Regions from separate parts of the Tatumella sp. UBA2305 genome, predicted to be linked through region 1. Evidence: predicted binding sites of a transcription regulator. Region 1 holds the regulator's gene; each other region holds the start of a gene.

Region 1 (5,401 bases):
GGAACCCATCCAGGGCGAAGGGGGGATCACACCAGCCACGCCTGAGTTTATGCAGGGATTGCGTGCGCTCTGTGACCAATATCAGGCATTGTTAGTCCTGGATGAAGTGCAAAGCGGAATGGGTCGTAGTGGTAAACTCTTCGCTTATGAACACTATGGAGTTACGCCTGATATTCTGACCACTGCCAAAGCATTAGGCGGCGGATTCCCTGTCAGCGCAATGCTGACTACTGAAGAGATTGCCTCAGCAATGTCTCCGGGAACTCACGGAACGACATACGGAGGTAACCCTCTGGCGTGTGCCATTGCTGAAACTGCATTGGATACCATAAACACACCAGAAGTGCTGGAAGGAATTGAACAGCGTCGTCAGTGGTTTGTTGAAGAACTTGAAAAAATTAATCAACGTTTCTCTGTCTTCAGCGAAATCCGCGGCAAGGGTTTACTGATTGGTGCCGCACTGAAAGAAGAGTTTCAGTCGAAGGCCCGTGATTTGCTGCATGCTGCAGCAGATGAGGGAGTAATGATCCTGACTGCCGGTACCGGGGTTATTCGCTTTGCACCGTCCCTGGTGATCCCTGAACAGGATGTCCGTGAGGGAATGTCCCGTCTGGCAAAAGCTGCCGAAAAGATATTTGCCTAAACTAGTCTCTGTTGGCAGCCTTTGGGCTGCCATTATTGTTATGTTCAGGGTGGGTATTTTTACTTATCAGCCACTGACCGTGACGGGGACGCTGACGCCAGACGATAGACGAAATAGTTTTCATCACTTTAAGATGGCTCAAGATCTGATCCAGCTGTCTTTCCATAATAGTGACCGGGCCGAGGGGAATTTTGTCCGGTGCATCCATGACAAAATTACTGTGATCCTCATCATTCTGGTAACGGAGCCGTTGTTGACACTGTTGCAGTGCTATTTCACAGGATTCCAGATAGCGCTGAGCAAGATTCGGAGTCAGCATGGTATGTTCACGGGCAAGTGTGGTCAGTACATTGATATGCTCAACGATGAACTGGCTATGCGTTACCCACAGGCGCATTTCACTCAGGTATTCGTTATCAAAGCCGGGTTCCTGCATGGCCTGATTCAGCGAATTAAACAGGGCATTATGCCGCTGGTTGGCTTTTATTCTGATATTTTCCAGCACATCGGCAGTTTGTTCAGGTCCAAGCAGGATTTGTAAGGCGGTCTGGTAGGTCTCCAGCACATCCTGAGCATTTTTACGTAATAACGCACTTTGCCATTGTGGCCATAGCCAAACCATCCCGGCAAAGGCAATCAGGCAGCCCATCAGCGTATCCAGCAGCCGGGGAACCAGGAAATTCACCCCATTCAGTGATAATAACTGCAGGCTGTATACCGCGGTCACGGTAAAACCAATCGTCGCCCATCCGTAATACTGGCGTGAGAAAAGATAGCTGAACAGTGTAATCACCAGCATCGTGAGCAGGATGACCGGTTCCGGGGTAGATAGCTTCAATGATAAGGCCGCAATAATAAGCCCGGCAAATGTGCCAAGGGCACGGTGTTGGATTCGTACCCGGGTGGCGATATAACCATTCTGGCTGACCAGAATAATGGTCATCAGTACCCAGTAAGGTTTTGGCATATTCAGCGACAGGGCCAACATACTGGCTGCCATCAGCATCACGGAGAAACGTCCTGCAGTACGCAGAGCCGTCGATTTAAATGACAAATAGCTGCGTAACGCCGGCCAAAAAGGTAAACGACGCTGAGTATCTGCCATAATATCACGGCGATAAAGCGGCATCCCTGATTGCAGCACTTTGGCTATTTTACTGAAGTGATAAGAGTAAAATTGTCCGACAGGATTGTCAGGATACCGACGGGCGATATTCTGTAACTCTTCCAGGGATTCACTCATCGAAAACTTGCCGGGTATCTGGTGATACAGGATATTGTCCGCTGTCTTTCTTAACTGCTCAGCCACCTGCCCGGCATTACGCTTGATTATGTCCGCTGACTGGCTTTTTTCCACCAGTTCCCTGACATCTTTGCTCTGGCTAAGAGTGACAGAAATGTGTTCCTGCAAATCTTCGGCCATCATAAATGTCCGGATTAAATAGCGTTCGCGGCTGTTTTTTTCCGCCGAAAGCATATGAATTTGCTGATAGCCAGTATTTATCAGATCGACAACTTTTTGTTGATAATTCAACAGTTCGGGCAGCGATTTATCATAATCGTTACTGCTGAGTAGTGCGTATTTCGCTTCACAATAGTTAGCCAGTGCACGGTACAGCAGGCTAAGAGTTTCCCGCAGCGGCTGATCTTTTGACAGTCTGAACCAATACCAGTTAAACAGTCCATACCATAATGTTCCGCCGCCATATAATAGTGGCGGGCCCCATACCGGCATTCTTCCAGCCAGACTGAGCGTAAAAGTCATGGCGATCAACGCACCCGGCAACAGACGGCCATGTAATGGACTGATTTCGCCGCAAACACCAATCAGCAGAGGTAAAATTCCGACAATAAATGGTAGTGGGACATTATGTTGCAACAACCATTGCAGCAGAAAGCTGCTGAAGGCAAACAACGATCCACCAATAATAATGCGCTTAAAAAAATGACGGTGCGGAGTGTCCAGCCCGGAAAGATTACAGCATGCGGGAACCAGCGAGAAGAGCAGCCCTTTTTGCAGATCTCCCGCCAGCCAGCTAATCGCAACGGGTAGACAGAGGACCAGCGTTTGACGCAGTGCGTAATTGACTTCCGGATGATAAATAATTCTGCGCCACATCAGATACAACCGCAGGTAGACAGTAAAACGGAACACGGCAGGGGCCTGCCGTGCATATCACAAATTAACGGGTGCCGTAGACGACGATCGTTTTTCCATGCGCGGAGATGAGATTCTGATCTTCCAGCATTTTAAGAATACGTCCTACTGTTTCGCGGGAGCAGCCGACGATTTGGCCAATTTCCTGACGGGTAATTTTAATCTGCATTCCATCCGGGTGAGTCATAGCATCCGGCTGTCGTGCCAGGTTAAGTAGCGTCTGAGCGATACGGCCAGTCACGTCAAGGAAGGCCAGGTTGCCTACTTTTTCAGAAGTGACCTGCAGGCGCCGGGCCATCTGAGATGACAAGCGCATTAAAATTTCGGGATTGACCTGGATGAGCTGGCGAAATTTCTTGTATGAAATTTCCGCAACTTCACATGCCACTTTGGCACGTACCCAGGCGCTTCGTTCCTGACCTTCCTCAAATAATCCCAACTCTCCAATGAAATCGCCCTGATTCAGATAAGAGAGGATCATCTCCTTTCCTTCTTCATCTTTAATCAGAACTGCGACGGAGCCCTTAACAATGTAGTAAAGGGTTTCCGCTTTCTCACCCTGATGGATAAGTGTGCTCTTGGAGGGGTATTTGTGAATATGACAATGGGACAGGAACCATTCTAATGTAGGGTCTGTTTGTGGTTTACCAAGAACCATTCTCTTCTATCCTCTGTTGTAATCGTGCCGGAAACACAGGGGGTAAGCTCCTGTGGGGCGCTGAAATCATAGGGCATTTTCGGCTGGCATTCACGACAATCAGTCAGGCTCCTTTCTGACGATCCTGCTCGTTTAGCCATAGTTGTCATCGGGTAAAAAAACTCTACCCTCTGTTTGTAGCACACCCTGACGAAACTGTCTCCTGTTGTCTTGTCTGACTTTTGTCATTTGGGGCAGATTGCTGTTTATACTCTGAAGGAGTAATCTGGCGGAAATTTTAACAATTGAGAGTGAGCATAATGCAGGCACGTGTGAAATGGGTCGAAGGACTGAACTTTATCGGGGAGTCTGCGTCCGGACACCAGGTTCTGATGGATGGAAACTCAGGCGATAAGGCACCCAGTCCGATGGAAATGGTCCTTATGGCAACCGGAAGTTGCAGTGCCATTGACGTGGTCTCTATTCTGCAGAAAGGCCGCCATGAGGTTGCTGATTGTGAGGTCAGGCTGACTTCTGAACGTCGTGAAGAAGCTCCTCGCTTGTTTACCCATATCAATCTGCATTTTATTGTCAGCGGCCATAATCTTTCGGATAACGTCGTTGAACGGGCAGTAACGCTATCTGCAGAAAAGTATTGTTCCGTATCTTTAATGTTGGGTAAAGGAGTGAACATTACCCATAGTTTTGAAGTGATTAATCGCTAACAAGGCGGTCACGGGTGCCAGGTAGCACCCGTGACCTTAGTTGAGGCAACGCTCTTCCATGAGTCGTTTGACCAGGGGAGTCATAATCAATTCCATGGCCAGCCCCATTTTCCCGCCAGGCACCACCAGTGTATTGATATGTGAAATAAACGAACCCTGGATCATGGCCAGTAAATAGGGAAAGTTAATTTCTTCCAGACCACGAAAATGGATCACGACAAAACTTTCATCCAGTGAAGGGATGGTTTTGGCGGCGAAAGGATTAGACGTATCGACAGTCGGTACCCGCTGGAAATTGATGTGGGTGCGTGAGAACTGTGGAGTGATGTAATTAATATAATCATCCATTGAGCGTACCACTGAATCCATCACTGCTTCTCTGGAGTGGCTTCGTTCACGCATATCCCTGACAAGTTTCTGAATCCATTCCAGGTTCACGATAGGCACTACGCCTACCATCAGGTCCACTTTATCGGCAACGTTATGCTGTTCAGTGACAATTCCACCGTGTAAACCTTCATAAAACAGCACGTCCGTATTGTCCGGCAGTGGCTGCCAGGGAGTAAATGTTCCGGGGACCTGTTTCCAGGGCACCGCTTCATCATAGGTGTGCAGATATTTTCGTGAACGGCCGGTACCCTGCAGGCCGTACTCGTTAAAGGTCTGTTCCAGCAATGAGAAGTCGTTCGCCTCGGGGCCGAAGTAACTGATATGTCGCCCTAAGTCACGGGCTTTGCGGATGGCAACATCCATTTCTGGTCTGCTGTAGCGGTGAAAGCTGTCACCTTCCAGCTCAGCGGCATGAATGTTGAGTTGCTGGAATATTTTACGGAAGGCAAGGCTGGTCGTTGTGGTACCGGCCCCGCTGGATCCGGTCACAGCAATAATAGGATGTCTGGCGGACATGAAAATTTGCTCCCTGGACCGATACGGCTGACAGCATTGTTAGCATGTCTGGCAGCGTGTGTCATCTGTCAGTAAGGAGAAGTTACTACTCAGCCCTGAAATCACTGGCAGGCATCAGAGTTACAGATTCATGTAATTCTGACCAAACGACGACAATTTTCCCTGCACTCAATTGCTGACGAATATCCGCTGTTTTTTCAGCCAGTGTACGCTCATATTCGCCATAATCGGTGCCTTCTCTGAGCACAAAGGACTCGATCAGGTTATCCAGGGTTTCAGGGGAGATTTGTTGCCAGGGAATGATCACGATTATTTATCCAGCCAGGTTGAAA
Region 2 (5,401 bases), on a different contig from region 1:
GGAATCCGGTATATATGTTCTTTGTGGCGTTCTTTTACATTATTGCCGCCCAAAGTCTGGCAGTGTTCCTGTTTACTTTTACCCGTACCGCCATCACTGCCTATACCCTGATGGCATTGATGGTCAGTATCGCCATGACCTTCTCCGGGATGGCCGTGCCGGAACTTTCAATGCCCTGGCCGGCTCAGCTAATTTCTAACCTTGAACCTCTTACTCATGCGCTGTATGCCATGTTTGATCTGTTTTTGCGCCAGGTGCCTGCTATGCCTGTGGCAGAAGTCTGTGCTTTATTACTGATCTATCCGGTGGTGGTCAGCCTGCTGGTCCGTAAACGGCTTCCGGCAAGGTTACGAGAGCAGGAGGCGATGGTATGAATGAATTTCGTCAGACCTTTCTCACTGTACTTTCGGGAATGCTGGCCCGGCCAATGTGGGCCATCCTTCTGATATCTTTATGTATTATGAGTATGGTTTACGCGAACCGAACCGTCTGGGATTTACCGGTGGCGGTGGTGGATATGGACCACAGTCCTGCCAGCCGGTTACTTATCCGGTCTCTGGACGCGACTTCAAAAATCGACATGATTAATTATTCCAGTCTCGAACACGCCCGGCGTGATCTGGGATGGCGCAAGCTTTTTGCAGTGATTGTGATGCCGGTTGATTTAGAGAAGAAAATGCTGGCAGGAAACAGTGTGGCTATACCTGTGTTTGGTGATGCGACGAACCGACTGGCTAACGGGCAGATAGAACAGGATGTGATCGCCGCCTATCAGCAAATGCTGACTGAGTATAACAGTACCATTCTGCTGAATAACGGTTTTACCCTGCCGGAAGCCAACGTACTATTGACTCCGATACGAGCGATCACTCAACCGCTGTTTAACCCGGGAATCAGTTTTGCGGCCATCATCTTTCCCGGATTGTTGGTGATGTTGTTGCAGCACTCCCTGTTGATTGCCAGTGTCCGTGTGAATCTGACCATCAGTGCGCGTGGCAAACCGTCACTGGCGGTGATACTCGGGGCCTATTCAGCTCTGGTGCCCATCTGGTTATTTTTGTCGGTTGTACTGTTCGGACTCTGGCCCTGGGTTCTCGGTTACCGGCAAACAGCGACTATCATTGAACTTTTGTTACTGACATTCCCGTTTTTGCTGGCGGTGATAAGTCTTGGCAATCTGCTTACCGAATGTATCCGGCGGGTTGAGATTGTTTATCTGACACTGTCATTTATTACCATGCCGGTATTCTATATTTCCGGGACTATCTGGCCGGTGCAGGCAATGCCATGGGGTGTTCGTCTGTTATCTGATTTACTGCCTTCCACATGGGCTGTTAAAGCGATTGCCGGAGTTAATCAGATGGGATTACCCTGGCAAAACGCATTGCCGTATGTGATGGTGTTATTATTGCTCTGTTTATTATTTAACCTTCTGGAGTTTCTGATCAGTACTTTTCGGGACCGACAGCACAGAAACGCCTTTCTGCGATTTTTCCGGCGCTGATAAACCGGTTATTCATCGATAACCGGCCAGCTTTCGCGAATCATAAACAGCATTTGCTCACGGTTATAGCTGATCAAAGAGTTTTTACTGTTTGAGGTACTGAGTATTTTTTCCAGTTGTGAATGATTCAGAGAGGGAGGAGACTGCCAGAAATCACAAACTGAATTTTGTGTCAGCCACCCCGCCAGAAACCTGGCCGGGCTGGCCTCTTTGTGTGACGGAAACAGGTGATGATGCAGTTCAGTCAGTCTGGCCTGCAGTTCAGGATGCGGCTCTTCGGCACATAAGGCGAGGAACGGCAACAGTAACCGACCACACACTTCGCCGTGATGCCACGGCATAATAGCGCCAGCTTCCCCGGCAATTCCGTGAATCACGCCGAGTCCTGCCATTGATAAGCTCAGCCCGCCCAGCCACGAGGCCATCATTATCTTCTCTCTGGCCTTATCTCCGCGCTGATCCTGACGGTCGAGATCTGGCCATGCGGCGATAAATAACTGCATACCCTGCAGGGAAAACTGGCGACTGAAAAAGCTGCTTTTTGCAGAGAGCCAGGCTTCAAAAAGATGCGTAAAAGCATCGATACCGCAGCGGGTCAACACGGCAGCCGGCGCGTGGCGGAGCAATAACGGGTCAAGTATGGCAATATCCGGAACCAGACGGGGATGACGCAAAGATGCCTTCACCTGATAGTGCTGTTGATCTGTTACTACCGAGTTTTGGGTGGCTTCACTGCCTGTACCGGCGGTGGTGGGGACGGCGATAAGCGGCAGCCGTTTTCCATCCAGGGGGGTATCGCCAATTTTTTCCAGGTAATGGACGGTCGAAAGGGGTTGCAGGCAGAGTGTACTGAAGGCTTTACCGGCATCCAGCACACTCCCTCCGCCAATAGCCACCACTCTTTCCGCTCTGCCACGCCAGTCAGTCACCCATTCATCCAGTTGTTGCGGTGAGGCTTCATGGCTGACCGTGATTATCCCGATAATCCAGGGAGAAAGGGTTTCCTGTAACTGCTGCCAGACCTCACTTTCCAGAAAAGAACGGCAACTGAAGAGCAGGGTAGGCAACGCGGGTTGTGCAATGAGCTGGCTGAGTTGGCGGATACTTCCCGGACCGGAAATGGTCTGTTGATTACAAAAGAGGCTGGTCTGTTGTGTCACCGTCTGACTCCTGAGGTAAATTATTAGTGTCGTGCAGAGTGTCTGATAATTCCAGTTCCCGTGAGCTCTCTGACATATATAGTGGCGGCATTTGCAGTTAAGGCGATCCTGATCACATACTGATCCCAGCGCATTCTGATTTTACTCGCAGGAGTAGTATGAAAAAACAGCAATATCTTTCGCCACTGGCTGCCGGGACCTGGCATCTGGGTAGCGGTCGTTATCCGGAAAAAACGGAGATAAGTGCGTTACATCAGGCTATCGATTCAGGAATTACTACCATTGATACCGCAGAAATGTATGGGCTGGGTCGCTCAGAACGGCTGGTTGGCAAAGTGATGGCAACCCGGCGTGAGGAAGTATGTCTGATATCGAAAATTTTCCCATGGAATGCCAACCCGTTACTTGCCAGGCGACAGTGCCTTGCCTCGCTCAAACGGCTCAGGACAGACTATCTGGATTTTTACCTGCTGCACTGGCGGTACCCTGGCTATTTGCCCTGGGCGGTGAGAAGTCTGGAAGCCTTGCGAAAAGAGGGACTGATTGGGGGGTGGGGCGTTTCAAATTTTGATATTCAGGATATGTCGTGTTTACTGAGTATTCCGGGAGGTGAAAACTGCCAGATTAATCAGGTGCTTTACAATTGTCAGAGCAGAGGCATTGAGTACCGGCTGATTTCGTTGTGTCAGCAGGCGGGTGTCAGCCTGATGGCCTATTCTCCACTGGGCGGGGCCGGAGCTCCCTTGCTAAGAGCACCGGTACTGGAACGGATTGCTATGGAACATGGCACAGAGGCTTCTGTGATTGCTCTGGCATGGATATTGTTGCAGAAAAACATGACGGCGATTGCGGAAACCGGTAATCCTGAACATGCGCAGCGGAATGCTCTGGCCAGTGGAATAATGCTTTCCCCGGCTGATATTGCGGCCATTAACGGCGTTTTTCCACCTCCGACCAGCAAACAACCGCTTGATCGGCGGTGAAACGGACGGGATATGCCTCCCGTCCGGGCGCTTATCAGGCTTTTTTCCTGGCAATCATGTTGTAGCCGATCATCAGGATGTAGATAACTGCCAGCAGTGAAATAATCACACTGGGTGTCAGGTATTTTATCGCGTTGCCCAGCAAAATTCCTACCACACCGAAGTCAGAATCCGAGAAGGTGGTATTTTGCAGACCGACCTGACCCAGTAACGGCAGTAATATTGCCGGCAGAAAGGTGATGAGAAGCCCGTTAGCAAACGCACCAATTACTGCTCCTCGCCGTCCACCGGTAGCATTACCGAATACTCCGGCAGTCGCTCCGGTGAAGAAGTGCGGTACGACCCCGGGCAGAATCAATACCCAGTCCAGTTTGCCCAGAATAAGCAGCCCAACCAGACCACCGACAAAACTGGAAACAAAACCGATCAGTACCGCATTAGGTGCGTAAGGGTAGACAATCGGACAGTCCAGCGCAGGTTTTGCATCAGGAACCAGTCGCTCAGAAAAACCCTGGAATGCAGGAATAATCTCCGACAGTATCAGACGTACCCCGGCAAGAATGATATACACTCCGGCCGCGAAGGTAATTCCCATGATGACCGAGAAGATAACGAAGTTCTGTCCCTGACTGAAATTCTGTTCAACGTAGCTGCTGCCTGAACACAGGCAGAGAATGATGTATACCACCATCATGGTCAGAGAAATCGAAATGGTACTGTCGCGCAGAAAACCAAGATTTTTGGGTAAATTCATTTCCTCAGTGGATGCTGAATTTTTACCGACCAGCTTACCGATAACCCCTGAAAGCACATAACCAATAGTACCGGTATGCGCCAGTGCGACATCATCTTCACCGGTGATTTTGCGCATAAATGGCTGTGCCAACGCCGGTAGCGCAACCATGAAAATGCCCATTATCAGAGAACCACAAATCACCAGTGAGATACCACTGAAACCGGCAATGCTTAAAATAACCGCCAGCATACAGGCCATATAAAAGGAGACGTGGCCAGACAGGTAGATATATTTAAACCGGCTGAATCTTGCCAGAAATATATTGGCGACCATGCCGAACGCCATAATATAGGCGGTACTTTCGCCGTATTTACTCATTGACAATGAAACTATGGCTTCATTATTCGGAATAACCCCCTGCACATTAAATGCATGCTCAAACATGCCGCCCAGGGGTCCAAGAGTGGTCACCAGAACGGAAGCACCACCGCTCAGAACCAGAAAACCCAGGATAGTCTTAATGGTGCCCTGGATAATTAAATCGATACTTTTTTTCTGTGCACACAAACCAATCAGTGCAATAAGACCGACCAGAATGGACGGTACTTTCAGGATATCAAGAAAGAATGAGAGAACTGAACCCATAGTTACGCTCCCGAAGGCATACAATTCAGATGGTTAACCGCAATCAGGCGTTATCCGCCAGCCATTGAGTCAGTTTCTCTTCCAGTTCTGTTTTAGCGATAATACTTTTCAGTACAACAACCTTATGCGCGTCGACTTTGCCGGTAATCCCCGGAGCAAGGTCCTGGCCCACGACAAAGATATCCGCTAAATTATTAGTGACCGAGGCGAGGTCAATATGGCTGACCTCGGCTTCCTGTCCAATTTTGGTCATCACTGTTTTAATATTTTTTTCCAGCATAAAACTACTGCCCAGACCGTGACCACACACCGCATAAATTTTCATAGCAAATCCCCTGAGAAGTAAAGTGGCCCGGAATAAGTTGCCGGGCCG
Region 3 (5,401 bases), on a different contig from region 1:
CAGGGCAACATACCGCCCAACGCCAGCCCCATACAGAAACGCAATACGACTAACTGCCAGACCGCGGTCACAAATGCCTGCGGAATCAGCAATATCCCGCAGACAACCAGACCGAAAGATAAAACCCGCCAGTGTCCAACTCTGTCAGCCAGTGCGCCGATGCGCGGGGCCGCTAAAATACTGCCGAGGGCAGTCGCCGCCATCACTATCCCGGCCAGCAGGGTGGCATGTTGTAATGATGGGGTAAATGTGGCGACATACAGCGTAATAATCGGCTCAACCGACATACTGGCGAAAACCAGTAACATGCCGGATATCCACATGATTTTTACGGGTAGCGGTATCGCCGCCGGAGTTTCTGCCACAGCACTGGTGGCCGTTTTTTTGGGTGGCTGGCGCTGTTCTTTCAGTAAGAATAAGGTGGCGAGAAAAGTGATAAAGATGATCGCACCGGTCAGCAAAAAGGTGGCACGGATACCCATCCAGCCGGGTAACACACCACCGACCAAGGGTCCTGCAATGTTGCCAGCCATAACACCTGACGAAAGAATCCCGACTGCCCAGCCGGTTTTTTCCTTTGGCGTCTGTGAAGCCACCAAAATCATCGACCCGGAAGCATAGCCCCCGAGTAATCCCGCCAGTAAACGTAATGCCACCAGCTGCCAGGGCGCCGTTGCCATCCCCATCAGTGACATGGCGACAGCCATCCCCAGGCTGGCACGGATCAGCATCAGTTTACGTCCATATTTGTCCGCCAGACGCCCCCATAACGGGGCCGTCAGCGCCGCTGTCAGAAAGGTCGCACCGTAGGCCACCGCCGACCAGTGTGCAATGCTGGCTTCTTCTTCTACACCGAGAGAATGAAGGTAAAGCGGCAAAAACGGTAACAGCAGTGTCATTGCTATCAGAGTGGTGAACGAACCCAGAGTACATACCCAAAGATTGCGTCGCCAGTAAATATGCTGTTCCGCCGCCTCACCCGAAGATTCTGTCATTGAAATTAACCCGTAGATTGTTGTGGAGATGACAGAATAACTGCCAGCGGAAAAAAGCCCTATATCGGCACGGATATTTACCTGCTGGCTCCGGATTGTTACCACACCGTAATAATCAACTGTGACTGAGCTTCCCGGTCAGCATGTCGCACAACCAGGTCACCGGCGAGGAGTGTTGTTCCGGTTGTTTAAGCAGCAGATAACTGTGATAGCTGGGCAACTGCCAGTCGGGCAATACCGGTTGTAAAACACCGTCCGTCAGCGCCCGGGACACCATATAGGAGGGCAGACAGGCAATCCCGGCACCTGCACAAGCGGCTGTCAGCAATGCCATGCTGTTATTGGCCCGGAAACGGCTGACTGCGTTAATCCCGACTCGTTTTTTCTCGCGCTGAAAAGAGAGCGCCGCCTGGTGTGCTGAGCCATGAAAGGTCAGCAGCTGGTGGCTGTTAAGATGCTCCGGCCGGGTGACCGGCGGATTCTGCGCCAGATACTCCCGGCTGGCATACAATCCCCAATGAATGACCGACAACGGCCGGCACCGTTCATATTCCGGTGGACGCTGGCGTACCACTATCGCCACATCAATATCATCCCGCTCCATATCCGGCTCACGGTCACTGAGGTCCAGATCTATCCGCACATGGATATGATGCTGCATAAAAGGTTGTAATACCGGCACAATACACTGACAGCCGTAAGTCACCGGAGTCATCAGCCGGACCTGACCACCCGGCTGGCTGTGCATTTGCCGGATAAAATCTTCGGCACTCTCCAGCTGCGCACTGATTCGTTCACAATAGCGGTAGTACTGCTGACCACATTCGGTTACCGTCACTTTACGTGTCGTACGATGCAGCAGTTTCATCGCCAGTCGTGTTTCCAAAGCCGCTATCTCCCGGCTGACAGTGGCCGTAGAGATCCCGAGGATTTTAGCCGCATGGCTAAAGCTTTGTTGCTCCACAACACGGGAGAAAATATACATCGCTAATAAGTTTTCACCCTGTTGCACAAGCTATCCTCTTGTTAAATGGCCGTCTCAGCACAAACGACTAACTACTTATCGTGTAAAAATACTGGTTCAATATCCACCGGAAAATTCAGTGAATTAGCAATAAAACAAGCATCGTGGGCTTTGTGATGCAGATCTGCTGCTCGCGGTTGATCTTCAGGATGACGCAGGCGGATCTGCGGCCGCAGAGTCATGCGGGTAAAATGCCCGCGTACGCCCTCAACCATGGTTCCCTCAGCGTTATCCTGATACTCATCAATAATGATTCCGGCGTCAGCACAAACGTGCAGATACCACAATTTATGGCAGGCAGAAGCAGAAGCCAGCAGCAATTGTTCCGGATTCCAGCGGGAAGCGTCACCACGGAACGCCGGGTCAGCGCTCAAAGCGATGGGATCCCTGCCGGTGGCCTGTAAATCAGATGAGCGATCGTAAGCAGTATAGGAGGAAGTTCCCTCTCCGCGATTCCCTGTCCATGTCACGGTGACCTGATAATGATGTTGTCTGACAGCCATCTGTAGCTCCTAACCGTTTGAAAATTTCAGGTGATAAAATGCGATTACTGTGGCAAAACCCGCCGATTATGGCGGTTTAATCATAACACTTACTTATTGTTTAACCACTGTCATAACGCTGACACGAATGTGTTCCGGCCCCGGAACTGCAGGGGGAACAGGCCCTGTTTTCCGGATAAAACCGCTCCCGAAAATTTTCTTCATTGGTCAGCGACGTCTCACCCACAAGTTTAGCTGGCAGACTACCGGCAGGAAAAGTTCCGTATGTCTCGTTCATTAATGTGATCATAATCACATTAATGGTGATTTAAACTGCAACAACTTTTGTCAAATGTGAATTATGTATGATTACTCGCGTATGATATCAGGCATGATCCTGCCTGACAGAGTACCGGCACGCCCGGAACTATCTTTATGGTTTGATTTCTTTTTCTGCGTGGTTATTTACTCCGTCAGCGTACGGCGTGATTGGTAAAAAAAGCGAGTGGTCAATATAAAATGAAATATAAATTAATGATGGCAGCAACAGTTTTCGCGGGTTCAGTCATGGGCTCGTCTTACGCCGCAGATACATCTCCGCAGTATGTTTCTGACTGGTGGCACCAAAGCGTTAACGTGGTCGGCAGTTACCACACCCGCTTCGGACCGAAGGTGAATAATGATTTATACCTCGAATACGAAGCGTTTGCCCATAAAGACTGGTTTGATTTCTACGGCTATGTCGATGTACCCAAATTCTTTGGTATCGGTAACGGTAACGATAACGGGATCTGGGACAAAGGGGTAGGCTCTCCTCTGTTTATGGAAATTGAACCCCGTTTTTCTATAGATAAGCTGACCGGTACCAGCCTGGCATTCGGCCCCTTTAAAGAGTGGTATTTTGCCAACAACTATATCTATGACATGGGGCCGAATAACGACAACCGCCAGAATACCTGGTATATGGGATTAGGTACGGATATCGATACCGGCACTAAACTGGGATTGTCGTTAAACGTTTACGCTAAATATCAGTGGGAAAACTACGGTGCGGCGAATGAAAACAGCTGGGATGGCTACCGTTTTAAAATTAAATACTTCCTGCCTCTGACCACGCTTTGGGGCGGCAATTTAAGTTATATCGGATTTACCAACTTTGACTGGGATTCTGACCTGCGTGAGAAATCAGGCCCGTCACGTTCCGGGAACTCTATCGCCTCCAGCCATATTCTGTCACTGAGCTATGACCACTGGCACTATTCTCTGGTGGCCCGTTATTTCCATAACGGCGGACAATGGTCAGAAGGTACCACACTTAACTTTGGCAGCGGCGATTTCAACACCCGGGCCACCGGCTGGGGATATTATGCCGTTGTCGGTTATAGTTTCTGATAAACCCCTCGCTGCCACACAGCGAATGTAGTTAGCCGTGTTATTCCTGCAGGAAATCTTTTTTCTGCAGGAATAAAAAACCTGATATCCCCCGCTAATTAATCATATTTAATCTCGTCTTTTTTCTTTCCTTCGACTATTCTGCTGTTTGTTCACTGCTGATCACCCCTGATATCCGATACTAATAATGTGATTCGCAGCATTGCAAATACAGTGATCCCGAGGTTAAGTTCGTTATGTCATCTACCTGTACCACAGCAGGATATTCTGCTGTTCCGCAAAGTAATAATTACACCATCGCTGCACGCATCGATGCATTACCCTCCAGCAAAAGTCTGTGGCGTTTTATTTCTCTTCTGGCGCTGGGCGGTTTTTTTGAACTCTATGATTTATTCGAAACGGGATATATTAGTTCAGGTTTACTCTCTGAAAAGATATTTCATCTGGGAAAGGATGGCGTTTTCGGTATATCTGATCAGGCTGCATTCGCTTCAGTCACTTTTCTGGGGTTATTTGTCGGCGCCAGTTTGCTGGCGAAATACGCCGATAAATTCGGCCGTCGCTTCAGCTTTATGTGTGCCCTCGCCTGGTACGGGATCTTTTCATTAGTGATGGCATTTCAGAACAGTGCGGAAGGCATTATTTTGTGCCGCTTTCTGGTCGGGATTGGTCTGGGAGTGGAACTGGTTACTATTGATACCTATCTGGCCGAATGGATGCCGGCTCATTTACGGAGCCGGGCGTTTGCCTTCTCCTTTTTTATTCAGTTTTTGTCGGTACCGGCCGTGGCGCTAATGTCGTGGTGGCTGATTCCGCAAACACTGCTGAATCTGGAAGGCTGGCGTTGGGTGATTATTGCCGGGGCGGTCTGCTCGTTAGTGATCTGGAGTATTCGCCGTAATCTGCCGGAATCGGCTCGCTGGCTGGCACAACAGGGCCGCCATCAGGAAGCTCACCAGGTGCTTAGTGCCATGGAAATACGTTGTGGGGTGACACCTCCCTCCGTGGAGCAACTGCCACATGCAGATTTAACGGCCACTCCGCGCAAGGGGAAATTCAGCGAAATATGGGCGCCGGAATGGCGGAAAAGAACGCTGATGCTGGTGGTGATGAACTTCTTCCAGGCGATTGGTTTCTTTGGCTTTGGCAACTGGTTGCCAGCGCTGCTGTCCGGTAAGGGAACCACCCTGACCCACAGCCTGCTGTATGCGTTTTTCATTACTCTGGCCTACCCGCTGGGTTCACTGATTTGCAGCCGCTACGCCGATAAAATCGAAAACAAATGGCAGATTGTGCTGGCCTGTCTGATGACGGTGGTATTTGGGACATTATTCGCGCTGGTGACTCAGCCGCTACTATTGATCGTCTGTGGTTTCCTGGTGACCTATTCTAACGCCTGGCTGACCTACAGTTACCATGCTTATCAGACCGAAATTTTCCCGACGCACATCCGTGCCCGGGCAGTAGGATTCTGTTATTCCTTCAGTCGGTTATCGACGGTGTTTAGC
Region 4 (5,401 bases), on a different contig from region 1:
GTTTTAACGGGGTCACCTGACCAATTTCCAGCCCGTGAAAGCCAGCGATACTGAGTTGCTGAGGAATTTTCACTCCTGACTGTAAACACTCCTGTAGCACTCCTACCGCTAAATCGTCGTTAGTACACAGGATACCGTCAACTTTCGGATACTGTTGGCGGGCCAGAGTCATCATACCGTTACCCATGGAGACTGAAGAGATCTTATTCGGGGTAATTTGTCCGGATGGACGACCAGCCTGTTGCATAGCCGCACAGTAGCCGGCAAAGCGTTGTTGATCCCTGAGATCGGACATTGAACCGAAATAGATAATGTTTTGCTTACCCCGGCTAAGCAGTAGCCGGGTCATATCAAAGCCAGCTTGCTGGTTATCGAATCCGACACAGATCCGCCCGGGCTGGTACTGATTGCCCATCACTTCTGCGACAGGAATAGCAGCAGCTTTAAGATATTTTTCGGCACGTAATGTATGTGTTGATTCAGAAAGAATGATTCCTTTTACCTGCATTGCCAGCAGTGCGGCAATTTGTTCCTCTTCCCGCTCAGCATCATAATCGTAACTGACCACAACGGTTTTGAAAGTGGTATTGCTGATGACCGATTCAATACCGGCCAGTAGCCCCGGGAATATCTGATTATGAAATGACGGGATCAAAACACCAATGCGGGCTGTGGTCTGGCTGGCAATCTGCGCATTGTCCTGATCCGGCTGATAGCCCAGTTCTTTGATAATCTCTGCAATCCGCTGTGATGTTTCAGCCGTGACTTTTTCTGGTGTCCTCAGATAACGGCTGACCGTCATGGGAGTCACTCCGGCCAGAGAGGCAATATCATGCAGTGTAATACGCTGGTTTTTCATACCGGAGATCCAGATAACCTAAACGGAATAGCTGCAGCAGAATGCCGCCAGCGTGGCAACAGGTTACTGTAAGAATAGCCGGAATGTCACTCAATGAAATCTGAAATTTATAACGGTCTCTGATGGCCATCGGGAATACAGGGCTACGGCCCGGGACCCACAAAGTCAGACTCCCGGGCACTGCCGGCCGGTTCAGGGATTTATCAAACGACCGATGGAACGAAAGAATTGCTTCTGCTCAGCCCCCTTTTTTATGGCTCCTTCCCGGTAGAAGTAGACTTTTCGCAGATTACAGTTAAGGAGCTCTGCAATATTTTTAGTGTTCAGGTTGTACAGGTAAGCACGCAACAGAGAAACCTGCTCTTTGTTGAGGTTTAGCCGGTTATTAAAGATAACACTATAATTTCTTTTACATTTCTCACTGTTGTTACGGCAAAGTATACGGATGAAAAAACTGAAGTCATCCAGAGATAATCGTTTATCCAGTTCAAAATCGGCGTTTTTGATACTCATAAACTGATGCAGGACAGAAAGCAGGCAAACTTTACATTCGGGTAAATATTGTTTGATTCTGAAAATATCGCTTTCCGGGTCTATGACTATCGAACGGGTGGTCAGGGTGTCATAGAAAATGAATTCAAAACTGTCAGCAGAGGGGTGATTAAGTAGCTCTTCGACAGAAGAGAATTCATGAACAGATATATTGTCAGAAATGTATCTGCATAATGTTTTAATAGCTATGCAGGTATAATTACAGGTATCAATAATAGCAATTGACCGAATGACTTCCTTGTTATTCATATAGCACCACATTTTATTTACAATGTTGATTTTTATGTGAAATCCATTTACCGGTGATATTGGTGTTGGTGCACGCGTGAGACGCTGGCGGATGATGCCTGTGATGACATCCGACTCACGTGATTATTTGGTAAGCAGAATTTCTCCCCCTGATAATAATAATATCGTTTGATTATGGCAGTTATTTACCCCTCGTTCCAGCAGACAGGGTTGAATTATCTAAAAATAAGAATATTACAGTTTGGTCAGCTTGTTATGTGGAGCCTTTTAGACGCTAATTAAAAAACTTGAGGCTCAGAATACCTGGCATAAATAATCATTGTCCCGGGATTTATTTGTCACTTTTATATACAGCAATTGACACAAATTACCCGCAGGAACCCTTGTCACGAAAATTTGAGCGGTTTGCTGAGCGGGATGAACAACATCGCGCAGGCAGCCTGACGAGCAAAACCTAAGCAGGGCTTAACCGTGGGCAGGAAAATATACAAGTGATAAATCAGACAAAGATCACATATTAAAAATAAAGGACAAAAAACAGCCACCAGCCTCTTTCATGTTAAGGTGAATGGCAGTTAAAGTTACGCGTAACAGCTAATGAAATGAGAGCTTCTGATGAGTAAATTATTCGATTTAACCGGCAGGCGGGCGTTGATCACCGGTTCAACGCAGGGACTGGGTTTACTGATGGCTCGTGGGTTGGGAGAGCATGGTGCAGAAGTCATTATTAATGGTCGTGACCCGCAACGATGTGAAAATGCGGTCGCAGAGTTACAGGCGCTGGGTATCCGTGCCAGTGCCCGTGCTTTTGATGTTACCGATCCCGTGGCAGTGACGGCAGCCATCGACAGTATTGAAACTGAAACGGGTCCTCTGGATATTTTGATCAACAATGCCGGAATACAGCATCGTGCTCCTTTCACTGAGTTTCCGGTAGAACAGTGGGATCGGATTATTGACGTCAATCAGAAGTCAGTTTTTCTGGTTTCACAGCAGGTTGCCCGCAAAATGATGCTCCGTAAACGAGGAAAAATTATCAATATTTGCTCAATGCAGAGCGAATTAGGGCGCGATAATATTACTCCTTATGCCGCGTCAAAAGGCGCAGTAAAAATGCTGACCCGTGGGATGTGCGTCGAACTGGCACGCTATAACATTCAGGTCAATGCGATTGCTCCTGGCTATTTTGACTCAGAGATGACGGCGGCTCTGGTCAACGATAAGCAATTTTCTGACTGGCTGTGTCACAGAACCCCGGCCGCGCGTTGGGGAAAACCAGAAGAGCTGATGGGCGCTGCTGTATTCCTCTCTGCGGCAGCATCGGATTTCATTAACGGTCATGTCTTATTCGTCGATGGCGGAATGCTGGCCTCGGTTTAAATCGTGAGGGCGGACGTTAAGGCGTTTGCCCTGCGCATTATTCTCCGGCTATCACCAGGGCCGACACAGGATTTTCCTCCATGGATAACAGCAGAAAACTGCCGGTAAAACGGTGGTGGTATTTAATGCCGGTTATTTTTATTACCTACAGCCTGGCTTATCTGGATCGGGCAAACTATGGCTTTGCCGCAGCGTCAGGTATCGAGAGTGACCTGGGAATCAGCCGGGGTACCTCTTCCCTGATTGGTGCACTGTTCTTCCTCGGTTACTTCTTTTTCCAGGTACCCGGAGCTATCTATGCGGTAAAACGTAGTGTACGTAAATTGGTGTTCACCAGTTTGCTGTTATGGGGATTTTGTGCCGCCGCGACCGGTCTTATCAGTAATATTCCGGCGCTGATGGTGATCCGTTTTATCCTCGGAGTGGTGGAAGCGGCTGTGATGCCGGCAATGTTAATCTATATCAGCAACTGGTTTACCCGCCAGGAACGATCACGTGCCAACACCTTTCTGGTACTAGGTAATCCGGTGACGGTGTTATGGATGTCTATTGTCTCGGGATATCTGATTAATGCGTTTGGCTGGCGGGAAATGTTTATTTTCGAGGGGGTTCCTGCCTTAATCTGGGCCATCTTCTGGTGGTGTATTGTCCGTGATAAACCGGAACAGGTGAGCTGGCTGACAGAAGCAGAAAAGCAGCAACTGGCCAGTGCCATGGCCGAAGAGCAGCAGGCGATACCACCCATGCGCAATGTGCCGCAGGCCTTACGCTCCCGCAATGTGGTAGTGCTTTGTGTATTACACGCGCTGTGGAGCATCGGAGTCTATGGGTTTATGATGTGGATGCCATCCATTCTGCGAACTGCCGGATCGGTAAACATTGTCCAGGCAGGCTGGCTGGCTGCCGCGCCTTATCTGGCCGCTATAATTACTATGCTGGTGATTTCGTGGTTGTCAGATAAAACCGGCTTGCGTCGGCGATTTATCTGGCCCCTGTTACTGTTAGCTTCCGTCACCTTTTTTGGGTCGTGGCTGCTGGGGAGCTACTCATTCTGGTTATCCTATGGCTTACTGGTGCTGGCCGCTGCCTGTATGTATGCCCCTTATGGACCATTTTTCGCGCTGATCCCTGAATTACTGCCAAAAAATGTGGCAGGTATTTCCATCGGATTAATTAACTGTTGCGGTGCATTGGGGGCATTTGTCGGAGCCTGGCTGGTGGGCTATCTCAATGGTCTGACCGGCGGTCCGGGAGCTTCTTATACTTTTATGGCCATTGCATTACTGGTGTCAGTAGGGTTGGTATTTTTCCTGAAAGTTCCCGCAGGGAACCGACAGACTGCCCCGTTACTCAATGTTGATGCTGAAAACCAGGAGCCCCGATGAAGCGGAACAGGATGTCTTTGCAGGATATCGCGACTCTCGCCGGACTGACCAAAATGACCGTCAGCCGTTACATGCGGGGGCCAGAAAATGTTTCTGAACGCAGCCGTCAGGCCATCGATGCTGTCATGCGCCAGCATGACTACATACCTAACCGGTTACCGGACATTCTGGCCGGGGCCCGCAGCCGGACTCTGGGAGTGATTATTCCCTCATTCCGTAATCAGATTTTTTCTGATGTGCTCGAAGGCATTCAGCAGGTAGCGGAAGAACACAATTATCAGACGATTATTGCCAGTCACGACTATGATCCGCTGACCGAACAGCGAAAAATTATCACACTGCTTTCATATCACATTGATGCACTGATTCTGACTGGAAGACAACACAGTACAGCTGCGCTCGGCAGCATTCGTGCCTCCGGTGTACCGGTGGCTGAACTGATGGAAATTGGCCCCGGCGCGCTGGATTTGCAGGTAGGTTTTGATAACCAACAGGCTGCCTGCGATATGACTGAACAACTGATTACCCGTGGGCGACAGCATATTGTTTTTCTGGGCTCGATGGACGATCCGCGTGATATCAGCCGCTACCGGGGGGTTCAACAGGCCCTGCAGCGACGGGGAATGACAGGGCGGCATATTGTGCCGAAAGAGATCTCGTCAATGGCTCTCGGACAGAAAATGTTCGGGCAGATTATGCAGAAGTATCCGCAAACCGATGCGGTGTTCTGTACCAATGATGACCTGGCCGTGGGGGTTTTACTGGAGTGCCAGGCCCGGAAAATTGAAGTTCCGCAGCAGATTGCGATCGCCGGATTCCACGGTCTGGATATCGGTCACGCCAATCAGCAAAAACTGGCCAGTGTGATTACGCCAAGACTGGCTATCGGCCAGGTCGCGACCCGCCAACTGTTGAACAGGCTGGAAAAAAACGGCGACCCGGCAGCGGATGAACTCTGTATCGATCTGGGATACCG

What was found. The regulator CRP, encoded in region 1, controls carbon source genes, mostly activating them, when cyclic AMP is high. The targets are predictions, from matches to a motif close to ATGTGANNNNNNTCACAT.
Region 2: a site for CRP is predicted at 2,765-2,782, ahead of B3Z23_RS17945 (iron-containing alcohol dehydrogenase). Genes of this name have one in related genera too.
Region 3: a site for CRP is predicted at 2,802-2,819, ahead of B3Z23_RS17425 (nucleoside-specific channel-forming protein Tsx). Genes of this name have one in related genera too.
Region 4: a site for CRP is predicted at 2,159-2,176, ahead of idnO (gluconate 5-dehydrogenase). Genes of this name have one in related genera too.

Annotation. Positions count from the first base shown of each region.
Region 1 covers NZ_DDVT01000018.1:172,684-178,084, forward strand. Annotated here, with positions in the region: gene argD (bifunctional acetylornithine/succinyldiaminopimelate transaminase) at 1-643, shown strand, start outside; gene B3Z23_RS11805 (YccS/YhfK family putative transporter) at 645-2,762, opposite strand; gene crp (cAMP-activated global transcriptional regulator CRP) at 2,827-3,459, opposite strand; gene B3Z23_RS11815 (OsmC family protein) at 3,759-4,163, shown strand; gene B3Z23_RS11820 (phosphoribulokinase) at 4,200-5,069, opposite strand; gene B3Z23_RS11825 (YheU family protein) at 5,155-5,376, opposite strand; gene B3Z23_RS11830 (hydrolase) at 5,379-5,401, opposite strand, start outside.
Region 2 covers NZ_DDVT01000026.1:27,651-33,051, forward strand. Annotated here, with positions in the region: gene B3Z23_RS17935 (ABC transporter permease) at 1-374, shown strand, start outside; gene B3Z23_RS17940 (ABC transporter permease) at 371-1,504, shown strand; gene B3Z23_RS17945 (iron-containing alcohol dehydrogenase) at 1,513-2,664, opposite strand; gene B3Z23_RS17950 (aldo/keto reductase) at 2,823-3,647, shown strand; gene B3Z23_RS17955 (PTS ascorbate transporter subunit IIC) at 3,682-5,028, opposite strand; gene B3Z23_RS17960 (PTS sugar transporter subunit IIB) at 5,072-5,353, opposite strand.
Region 3 covers NZ_DDVT01000025.1:36,628-42,028, reverse strand. Annotated here, with positions in the region: gene B3Z23_RS17440 (MFS transporter) at 1-995, opposite strand, end outside; gene B3Z23_RS17435 (LysR family transcriptional regulator) at 1,111-2,007, opposite strand; gene B3Z23_RS17430 (OsmC family protein) at 2,052-2,522, opposite strand; gene B3Z23_RS17425 (nucleoside-specific channel-forming protein Tsx) at 3,021-3,893, shown strand; gene B3Z23_RS17420 (MFS transporter) at 4,130-5,401, shown strand, end outside.
Region 4 covers NZ_DDVT01000002.1:43,704-49,104, reverse strand. Annotated here, with positions in the region: gene B3Z23_RS00945 (LacI family DNA-binding transcriptional regulator) at 1-859, opposite strand, end outside; gene B3Z23_RS00940 (hypothetical protein) at 1,052-1,660, opposite strand; gene idnO (gluconate 5-dehydrogenase) at 2,276-3,040, shown strand; gene B3Z23_RS00930 (MFS transporter) at 3,121-4,425, shown strand; gene B3Z23_RS00925 (substrate-binding domain-containing protein) at 4,422-5,401, shown strand, end outside.